Regions from separate parts of the Stenotrophomonas forensis genome, predicted to be linked through region 1. Evidence: riboswitches for the same ligand, from Rfam matches in the RefSeq annotation. Region 1 holds a riboswitch; the other holds the start of a gene.
The links. A riboswitch is a leader RNA that binds a small molecule or an ion and turns the genes downstream of it on or off. The one in region 1 is predicted to bind glycine.
Positions count from the first base shown of each region.

Region 2: it holds a riboswitch for glycine, as region 1 does, so the genes downstream of both, K5L94_RS19740 (trimeric intracellular cation channel family protein) here and gcvP (aminomethyl-transferring glycine dehydrogenase) in region 1, are expected to answer to the same signal.

Region 1 covers NZ_CP082270.1:3,588,711-3,594,101, forward strand. The annotation lists gene K5L94_RS16640 (M2 family metallopeptidase) at 1-580, shown strand, start outside; gene K5L94_RS16645 (hypothetical protein) at 702-1,094, opposite strand; gene K5L94_RS16650 (siderophore-interacting protein) at 1,177-2,073, opposite strand; gene K5L94_RS16655 (multidrug effflux MFS transporter) at 2,215-3,441, opposite strand; glycine riboswitch at 3,742-3,844, shown strand; gene gcvP (aminomethyl-transferring glycine dehydrogenase) at 3,907-5,391, shown strand, end outside.
Region 2 covers NZ_CP082270.1:4,304,060-4,309,450, forward strand. The annotation lists gene K5L94_RS19725 (NAD(P)/FAD-dependent oxidoreductase) at 1-710, shown strand, start outside; gene K5L94_RS19730 (nuclear transport factor 2 family protein) at 793-1,224, opposite strand; gene K5L94_RS19735 (GIY-YIG nuclease family protein) at 1,296-1,571, opposite strand; glycine riboswitch at 1,612-1,701, shown strand; glycine riboswitch at 1,715-1,818, shown strand; gene K5L94_RS19740 (trimeric intracellular cation channel family protein) at 1,903-2,520, shown strand; gene K5L94_RS19745 (MdtA/MuxA family multidrug efflux RND transporter periplasmic adaptor subunit) at 2,806-3,972, shown strand; gene K5L94_RS19750 (multidrug efflux RND transporter permease subunit) at 3,969-5,391, shown strand, end outside.

The DNA of each region.
Region 1 (5,391 bases):
CGGCCTGGTCGATGCGCCGACCGAGAGTCGTGAGGCGGTCATCAACAACCAGATGCGCATGGCGCTGTCGGGCGTGTCCTTCCTGCCGTTCGGGCTGATGATCGACCGCTGGCGCTGGGGCGTGTTCGACGGTTCGATCACCGCCGACAACTACAACAAGGCGTGGTGGGACCTGAAGGCCAAGTACCAGGGCGTCGCCCCGGCCAGCAGCCGTGGCGAAGAGTTCTTCGACCCGGGCGCGAAGTACCACGTGCCGGGCAACACCCCGTACACCCGCTACTTCCTGGCGCGCATCCTGCAGTTCCAGTTCTACAAGGGCTTGTGCGATGCGGCCGGCTACAAGGGCCCGCTGCATGAGTGCACCTTCTACGGCAACAAGGAAGCCGGCCAGAAGTACTGGGCGATGTTGAGCAAGGGTGCCAGCCAGCCGTGGCAGGCCACGCTGAAGGAACTGACCGGCACCGACAAGCTCGATGCCGGCCCGATGATCGAGTACTTCACCCCGGTCAACGAGTGGCTGAAGCAGCAGAACGAAGGCCAGATGTGCGGCTGGCAGGCCAACGCGGCCCCTGCGAAGTAAAAAAGAAGGGGCGGATCCGCGAGGATCCGCCCCTTTCCGGTAGTGCCGGCCGCTGGCCGGCAACAGCTCGGTGAAATTCCATCCGGCAGCCGGCCAGCGGCCGGCTCTACCGAAATGCCTGTCAGCTGTTCTTCTTCGCCGCCATCGCCGCGGCCAGCTCGGCCTTGAATTCCTCGAAGGTCTGACCCTTCTCCTTCGCTTCGGCCTGCGCGGCATCGCGAAGCGCATCGGAGTACATCAGGCGCACCGGCGTGCCGTTGCGCTCGTGCAGTTCACCGGCCTGCATGATCAGCGCCAGCACCTGCGCAGCACTCTCGCTGTGGCCAGCGATGCGGCCGTCCATGCCCAGCACCCATTCGCCGTCACGGCGCACGACCCCGGCCAGCAGGGTGCGCTGCGCGTCGCGCAGTTCGGCATGCGGCTCCACCGGCGAGGCCTGGGCTGCAACCTTGTTGGCGGCCTGCTTTTCCTGGCGACGGCGCTGGTCGCGGCGGGTCTTGGAGCTGGTGGACATGGTGCGGTACCGCGGCGAGGGGGGCGCAAGGATAGCGCACCCCGCCCGCCGGGCCACTTCACGCACGTTCAATCCCGCACGATCAGTCCAGTACTTTGCCGTGCCGCCAGTAGCCCATGAAGGTGATCGCGCGGCGGTCCAGCCCGCAGTCGCGGACCAGATGCCGGCGGATCGCCATCACGGCCCCGGCCTCGCCCGCCACCCATGCGTACAGCGGCCCGGCCACGCTGGCATCGGCCTGCTCCCAGAGGATCTGCGCATCGACGTCGATCTCCTCCAGCTCATCGCCGGCGGCCACGCTCGAGGCCGCTGCCAGGCGTTCCTGCACCGCCTGCAGCAGGGGCTGGCCGTAGGCCGCCTGCCCGCGCGGCAGCCAGACCAGTTCGGCGCTGGCCGGCGCGGTCAACGGCACCGCATCACCGGCCTGGGCGACTTCCAGCAGGGCCAGCGTGCGTGGCGGGTCCGCCAGCGCGGCCAGTTCCTCCAGGATGCCGGCCACGGCCGGCAACGCGGTCTCGTCGGCCACCAGCAGCACCTGGCCCACACCGGCCGGCGGCTTCCATTCCCAGCCTTCGCTGCTGTCGGCGCAGTCGGCATCCGGAGCGAGCAGCACCACACGGTCGCCCGGGCGTGCATGCATGGCCCAGCGCGAGGCGGGCCCGGTCACGCCGTGGATGACGAAATCGACGTCGACCTCGCCCTGCTCAGCGCGCAGCTGGCGGATGGTGTAGGTGCGCATCGGAGGGCGCTGGTCGTCAGGCAGGGCCCGGTAGCGCGGGTACCAGTCCTCGCCGCTGGGGACCTGCGGCAGGTCCTGGCCGGGCAAGGGGAAGAACACCTTGATCCGCTGGTCCGGGCCTTCGGTCTTCATCCGTGCCACGTCGGCACCGGTGAACACCATGCGGTCCAGCGAAGGGGAAAGCACGCGGCGCTCTTTCAGCGCCACCTCGAACAGGCGGTAGGTCTGCTGCGCAGCCATGGGGGAACCTCATGCAACGACATTGGATCGGCTGGCTGTCGTGCACCCCTGCACCGGCTGGCTGGAGTCCCCAGCCTAATCCGGTGGTGTTCGGTCGCAAGGGTTGCAGGCATCGCGCCCCGCCCTACCCCTGCGCGCTGCTCAATGGCCCGTGCAGGCTGCCTGCGCCACGCGTTCGCGCTGGTGTTCCCAGTACCAGAACACGAAACCGAGGGCGAAAAAGGCGGCCTGGCCCAGTGCCAGGTGCAACGGGCTGGCACTGAGCAGCGGCGATACCACGCCCGCCACCACGGTGCTGATCATCAGCTGCGCAAAGGCCTGCAGCGAAGACGCCAGGCCACGCTGATGCGGGTACATGTCCAGCACCGCCAGCGCCAGGATCGGGAAGATCAGCGCCATGCCCATGCCACCCAGGAAAATCGGCAGCACCGCCCACGGCAGCACGAACTGCGGCGCCAGTGCCACGTAGCCGACGTTCAGCAGTGCCGACAATGCGCAAAGCGCGAAACCGATGGCGACCTGGCGGGTGGGCGTGGCGTGCCCGGCCATGCGCCCGGACAGGAACGAGCCGGTGGTCATGCCGCCGATGGTCGGAATGAACAGCCAGGCGAATCCGCCCTCGCCCAGATGCAGATGCTGCATCACGAACACCGGCGCCGAGGAGATGTACAGGAAGATGCCGCCGAAGCCGATGCTGCCGGCCAGCGCCAGGCGCAGGAAACGTGGATTGAAGCCGATGCGCACGTAGTCGCGCATCAGCACCCGCGGCGACAGCGGCACCCGCGCCTCGACCGGATGCGTTTCCGGCAGGAAGCGTGCGGTGGCCGCCAGCAGCACCAGTGCGAACACCACCAGGAACCAGAAGATCAGCGGCCAACCCGCGCCACTGAGCAGGATCCAGCCGCCGATGATCGGCGCGATCGCCGGGGCGATGCCGAACAGCATCGACACCTGGCTCATCAGCCGCTGCGCGTCATGGCCGTGGTAGAGATCGCGGATCACCGCGCGGCCGACGATCATGCCGACACCCGCCGACAGGCCCTGCAGCGCGCGGAACGCCAGCAGCGTGGTCAGGTCGGTGGACAGCGCGCAGCCGACCGAGGCGCCGACAAACACCACCAGGCCGCCGAGGATCACCCGCTTGCGGCCCCAGGCATCGGACAGCGGGCCGTGCGCCAGGCTCATCAGGCCGTAGAACAGCAGGTACACGCTGATGGTCTGCTGCACCGCCACCTCGTCCACCGCCAGGCGCTGGGCCAGCTGCGGGAAGGCCGGGAAGATGGTGTCGATCGAGAACGGACCGAACATGGCCAGGCCGGCGAGCAGCAGGGCCATGCGGCGGGTGGAAGGAGCAACAGCGGCGGTCATGGGGAAGGCGTCCGGCAGGGCCATGCGTGGCACGCACGGCGGGCGCCGGTCCCCCTGCAGCAGGGACGGCGCCAGATGAATTCGGGTATCCGCCCATCATAGGTGGGGATTGCGCCCGATGCCATGCAGCAGTGCACAAAACGTACGGACGGGCCATCGGCCATTCAGGCGCGGCCGCACCCGCCGGGGGCGGCCCACGGGCCCGCGACGGGCTATAATCGGCGGGCAACACGGTGGGAGAAGCGGAACACCGCTGCCGAAGGCGCAACGCCCGTAATCGCTCAGGCCCGATACCACCCGTAACACAACTCTGGAGAGACCGGTTCGATCCGGCGCCGAAGGGGCACGAAGCTGCGGCCAGCCGCACTTCCAAACTCTCAGGCAAAAGGACAGAGGGGCGCCCCGCAGACCGCCGACCGGCGGCTTGTGCCCGTGCGTGTGCCCTTTCCTGACGGATCCTTCGCCATGTCCCAGAACACCCCTTCCCTGCGTGAGCTCGAGCACCATTCCGCGTTCGTCGAGCGCCACATCGGCCCCAACGATGCCGAGATCGCGCAGATGCTCGACGTCGTCGGCCACGCGTCGCTGGATGCGATGACCGATGCCATCGTGCCGGCCAAGATCAAGTCGCCCGCACCGCTGGCACTGCCCGAATCGATGACCGAAGTGCAGGCACTGGCGAAGATCCGTGCGATCGCCGACAAGAACACCGTGCTGCGCAGCTTCATCGGCCAGGGCTACTACGGTACCCACACGCCGAACGTGATCCTGCGCAACATCCTGGAAAACCCGGCCTGGTACACCGCCTACACCCCGTACCAGGCGGAAATCTCGCAGGGCCGCATGGAAGCGCTGATCAACTTCCAGACCCTGTGCGCCGACCTGACCGGCATGGAAATCGCCAACGCCTCGCTGCTGGACGAAGCCACCGCCGCCGCTGAAGCAATGACCCTGGCCAAGCGTTCGGCCAAGTCGAAGTCGGACACCTTCTTCGTGCACGACGCCGTGCACCCGCAGACGCTGGAACTGCTGCGCACCCGCGCCGAGCCCATGGGCATCGTGCTGCGCGTCGGCACCCCGGCCGAGGCACTGGAAGCGGAAGCCTTCGGCCTGCTGCTGCAGTACCCGGACACCTTCGGCCAGGTCGGCGACTACAAGGCGCTGGTCGATGCCGTGCACGCACGCGGCGGCCTGGTGGCCGTGGCCACCGACCTGCTGGCGCTGACCCTGCTGGCCGCCCCGGGCGAATGGGGTGCGGATATCGTGGTCGGCAACAGCCAGCGTTTCGGCGTGCCGTTCGGCTTCGGTGGCCCGCACGCTGCCTTCATGGCCTGCCGTGATGCCTACAAGCGTTCGATGCCGGGCCGCCTGATCGGCGTCTCGGTCGATGCGCAGGGCAACCCGGCCTATCGCCTGACCCTGCAGACCCGCGAGCAGCACATCCGCCGCGAGAAGGCCACCTCCAACATCTGCACCGCGCAGGTGCTGCTGGCGGTGATGGCGTCGATGTACGCCGTCTACCACGGCCCGGACGGCCTGACCCGCATCGCCCGCCGCACCCACCGCCTGGCCTCGATCCTGGCCGCGGCGCTGCGCACGGCCGGCGTGCAGGTCGGTGGCGACTTCTTCGACACCCTGCATGTCACCGGCGTGCACGCCGATGAGATCCACGCCAAGGCCCGCGCCGCCGGTTACAACCTGCGCGCGATCGACAGCGACTCGGTCGGCATCAGCCTGGACGAGACCACCACCCGCGCCGACATCGTTGCCGTGGCTGCCGTATTCGGTGCCGCACTGGATGTCGACGCGCTGGATGCCAGCACCGCCGATGCGCTGCCGGCCGGCCTGCAGCGCCAGTCCGCGTTCCTGACCCACCCGGTGTTCAACACCCATCACAGCGAGCACGAACTGCTGCGCTACCTGCGTTCGCTGGCCGACAAGGACCTGGCG
Region 2 (5,391 bases), 720 kb from region 1:
GCCACATCGACCCGGCCAGCGCCAAGGTGCGGTTGGTCGAAGCCGGCCCGCGCGTGCTGTCCTCGTTCCCCGAAGTGCTTTCGCTGAAGGCGCGCCGGCAGCTGGAAAAGCTGGGCGTGGAAGTGCTGACCGGCACCCCGGTGAGCAGCATCGACAGCCAGGGCTTCATGCTGGGCGAGCAGTTCGTGCCGGCCCGCACCGTGGTATGGGCTGCGGGCGTGGCCGCTTCACCGCTTGCACGCACGCTGGACGTGCCGCTGGACCGCGCCGGACGCGTGCAGGTGCAGCCGGACCTGACCCTGCCCGAGCACCCGGAGCTGTTCGTGGCTGGCGACCTGGCCGCACTGAACCAGGCCAATGGCAAGCCGGTGCCCGGCGTGGCCCCTGCGGCCAAGCAGATGGGCAAGTACGTGGCCGAGGTGATCCGCGCGCGCCTGCACGGCAAGCCCGCGCCCGGTCCGTTCAAGTACGCCGACTACGGCAACCTGGCCACCATCGGCCGCATGGCGGCCATCGTGCACCTGGGCCGGCTGCAGCTGTCGGGCATCCTGGCCTGGTGGTTCTGGCTGGCCGCGCACGTGTTCTTCCTGATCGGCTTCCGCAACCGCATCGTGGTGCTGCTGAACTGGGCGGTGGCGTACTGGAGCTACCAGCGCAGCGCACGCATCATTTTCGGCGATGACCAGGAAGACCGACGGCCAAGGCGGTAGGGCCGCGTGCATGTTCCTGTAGAGCCGAGCCATGCTCGGCTGCGCTTCGCGCGGATTGCAGAAGCCGAGCGTAGGCTCCGCTCTACTGCGCCTTCGGCTTCGGGTACCACAGCGCGTTGACGATGACCCAGCGCTGGTCGAAGCGCCCCATGTGGAAGTAGTCGACGAACCACGGGGTTTCCAGTCGCACCGAGGCCGCGTTGCCGGTCACGTCCAGCACCGTGCAGCGGCGGTCCCATTGATCCTTTGGAGTCTTCAGCGCGCCCTGCTTCGTCAGCGAGACCAGCTCTTCCTTCGACATGCGGCGCAGGCCCAGGCGTTCGTCGGGGGTATCGCCGAGCACCGCGCGCTTGGCCAGGTCCGGATGCAGGGAACGGGCGACGCGCTGCGGATCGGCTTCAAGCTGGCCATCGACGTAGTCGTGGCAGGTGGCTTCGATGGCCGCGATCGTGGCCGGGTCGGCGGCGGGACTCGTTGATGCGGAAAGAGCGAGCAGCAGGGCAATCGTGGACATCCGGGTCTCCAGCTCTGGGCGCGGGGCGATCATCGCATGGGCCGGGCAGCCCATCCACGCATGGCGTGGATCTACAGAAGCGTCCCGGCAGGTGCCTGCAGCCAGGCCAGCTTGCGTTCGCGCGGCTGCTGCTTGAGCTGCCATTCGGCGCGCGAAGCGGCGGCCCGGTCCGGGTACTCGCGCACGGCCAGCACCCGCAGCGGCGGGCGGGCCCGGGTGTAGCGGGCGCCCTTGCCAGCCCGGTGGGCGGCGAATCGCGCGTCCACGTCGGTGCTGATGCCGGCGTAATAGCTGCCATCGCGGCATTCGAGCAGGTACAGGAACCACGGGCGGAGGGACGGGGCCATGGCCGGATTATGCCGTGCTGCACTGCAGCGGATATACTGGCGCCCGAATGCAGGAGAGAGGCGCCGCGCTGGCGCCCGCCGAAGGCGCAGGCTCCCATGATCGCTCAGGCCGGTGGGCTGGAATCCCACCAACCATGCATTCGACTCGCCGAGCTGGAGAGAGGTCACCGGGCACGCCCGGGACGATCCGCCGAAGGGGCACGCGGCCAACGCCGCTGAACTCTCAGGCAAAAGGACAGCGGGAGCGGCACCGGTCATCGTCATCCCGTCATTGCGCATGCAGGGGCGGTAGTCGCGCATGGCCGGCCCCACCGCGCCCGGAGCCTGCCCCATGCTGCTGTCCATCATCTACCTGATCGCCATTTCCGCCGAAGCCATGACCGGCGCGCTGTCTGCCGGCCGCCGCCGCATGGACCTGTTCGGCGTGGTCATGATCGCCTGCGTCACCGCCCTCGGCGGCGGTTCGCTGCGCGACATCCTGCTCGGCCACTATCCACTGGGCTGGGTGAAGCATCCCGAGTACCTTGCCTTCACCGTATGCGCGGCGCTGATCGCCACCTGGGTGGCGCGCTGGATGCACCACTTCCGCCGCACCTTCCTGGTGCTCGACGGGCTGGGCCTGATCGCCTTCACCCTGATCGGCTGCTCGATCGCGCGCGAGGCCGGCCATGCCACGCCCATCGTGCTGATCGCCGGCATGCTGACCGGTGCCTTCGGCGGCGTGCTGCGCGACATCCTCTGCAACGAGGTGCCGCTGATCTTCCAGAAGGAGCTGTACGCGATCATTTCGCTGCTGACCGGTGCGGTGTACCTGTTGCTGCTGCACTGGGGCGTGGCCGACGCGACCGCGATCCTGTGCTGCCTCGGCGGCGGTTTCGCGCTGCGCCTGCTGGCGATCCACTACCGCTGGGAAATGCCGAAGTTCGTCTATCACGACGAAGTGCATTGATTGCTTGACGGTAGTGCCGGCCGCTGGCCGGCAACACGGCACACGCCCGCAGATTCCAGCCGGTTGCCGGCCAGCGGCCGGCACTACCGCTTGCGTTGCATGACGTTGGTCATGCGGCATTGGCCGGAGTGATTGGCTACCATTGTCACCCCGTCGCTGCTGCGACGGCATCCAGCCACGCCGCGCCCGCGGCCCCGCCAGACACTCCCTCCCCGTTGCCCGTGGTTGCCGTGTACGCGCCGACGGGCCCGCATGACCCTGCGCGCGCAGGGCGCAGGATGCCCCATGTCTGTCGCCGAAAGTTCCCGTTTCCGCCGTGCCCGCCCGTTATGGGTGGTGCTGGCTATCGCCCTCGTCGCCCTTCTGGCGTGGTGGCTGTGGCCCCGGAACGACGCCGGCAGCAGCGACGGTGCGCCGGTCAAGACGGTGCCGGTACGCGTGGCGCGCGCCAGCGCCGAGCCGCTGGCGCTGCGCTTGAAGGCGGTCGGTACGGTCACCCCGCTGCACAGCGTGGTGGTACGCAGCCGTGTGGATGGCGAGCTGCTGCGCCTGCACTTCCAGGAAGGCCAGCAGGTCAAAGCAGGCGACCTGCTGGCACAGATCGATCCACGCCCGTATGAGGTGAAGCTGGCACAGGCCCAGGGTACCCAGCAGCAGAACCTGGCCGAGCTGGAGAACGCCGAACGCCAACTGCAGCGCTACCGCGAACTGCAGAAGCAGAACTACGTATCCGGGCAGGAACTGAGCGACCAGCAGAGCAAGGTGCGCCAGCTGCAAGGCCGCCGCCTCAGCGACCAGGCCTCAGTTGACGAAGCCCGACTGCAGCTGCAGTACACCCGCATCACCGCACCGGTCAGTGGCCGCGTCGGGCTGCGCCGGTTGGACGTGGGCAACCTGGTGCGCTCCAGCGATGCCGAAGGCCTGGTGACGCTGGCGCAGACCGCGCCGATCAGCGTGCTGTTCACCGTGCCCGAACCTGAGCTGCCCGCGCTGCTCGATGCCGTGCAGGCGCAACCGGCGCTGGCAGTGGAAACCTGGGACCGCGAAGAACGCCGGCAACTGGCCCGCGGCTCGCTGTCCAGCGTCGACAACCGCATCGATACCACCACCGGCACGCTGAAACTGCGTGCGCACTTCGACAACCACGATCTGGCGCTGTTCCCCAACCAGTTCGTCAACGTACGCCTGCGGCTGGGCGAGCAGCCCGCCCTGCTGATTCCCGATGCCGCCGTACAGTTCGGCAGCCAGGGCAACTACGTGCATGTCGTCGGCAAGGACAACAAGGCGCAGCGCCGCAACGTGGTGCTTGGGCCTGCCGATGACGGCCGCGTGGCCGTGCGCTCGGGGCTGGCTGCGGGCGATCAGGTGGTGATCGAAGGCATCGACGGACTGGAAGACGGAACGGCGGTGGAGATCATCGCCGAGGAGGCCGCGACCAGGGCTGGCACATGAATCTCTCGCGCGCGTTCATCCTGCGTCCGGTCGCCACCACGCTGCTGATGGTGGCGCTGCTGCTGTCGGGCATGCTGGCCTATCGCCTGCTGCCGGTGGCGGCACTGCCGCAGGTCGATTACCCGATCATCCAGATCACCACGTTGTACCCCGGTGCCAGCCCGGAACTGACCACACGCACCATCACCGCGCCGCTGGAGCGCCAGCTCGGGCAGATCCCCGGCCTGAAGCAACTATCGTCGACCAGTTCCGGCGGCGCGTCGGTCATCACCCTGCAGTTCGGGCTGGAGGTGTCGCTGGGCGTGGCCGAACAGGACGTGCAGGCCGCGATCAATGCGGCAGGGAGCTTCCTGCCCGGCGACCTGCCGGTGCCACCTGTCTACCGCAAGGTCAATCCAGCCGATACGCCGATCCTGACCTTGGCAGTGACCTCACAAGGCCTGTCACTGCCGCAGGTGCACGATCTGGTGGATACGCGCATTGCCCAGCGCCTGGCGCAGTTGCCCGGCGTCGGCCTGGTCAGCCTGGCCGGTGGCCAACGCCCGGCCGTGCGCATCCAGGCCAATCCGGCGGCACTGGCCGCCAACGGCCTGGGCATGGACCACATCCGCACTGCCATCGCCGCCGCCAACGTCAACCTGCCCAAGGGCAGCTTCGATGGCCCGATCCGCGCGGTGATGCTCGACGCCAACGATCAGATGCGCAGCGTGGCCGAATACCGCGCGCTGGTATTGGCCTGGCGCGACGGCGCGCCGCTGCGGCTGGGCGATGTCGCCACCATCACCGATGACGCAGAGAACCGCCAGCTGGCCGCGTGGAGCGGCACCACGCCGGCGGTGCTGGTGAACATCCAGCGCCAGCCCGGCGCCAACGTGATCGCCGTGGTCGAACAGGTACGTACGCTGCTGCCGCAGCTGCAGGCCACGCTGCCGGCCGGTGTGCAGATGAATGTACTGAGCGACCGCACTGAATCGATCCGCGCGTCGGTGCGCGGCGTGCAGAAGGAACTGGTGCTGGCCATTGGCCTGGTGGTGCTGGTCACCTGGGTGTTCCTGCGAAATCTGCCGGCCACCCTCATTCCCAGCGTAGCGGTGCCACTGTCGCTCATCGGGACTTTCGCGGTGATGCTGCTGGCCGGCTATTCGCTCAACAACCTCACGCTGATGGCGCTGACCATCGCTACCGGCTTCGTGGTGGACGATGCCATCGTGATGCTGGAGAACATCGCCCGCCATCTGGAGGAAGGTGAAAGCCCACGCGATGCAGCGCTGAAAGGCGCAACCGAGATCGGCTTCACCCTGGTGTCGCTGACCGTTTCGCTGATCGCGGTGCTGATCCCGCTGCTGTTCATGGCCGACCTGGTGGGCGCGCTGTTCCATGAGTTCGCAGTGACGCTGGCGGTGGCCATCGGCATTTCGC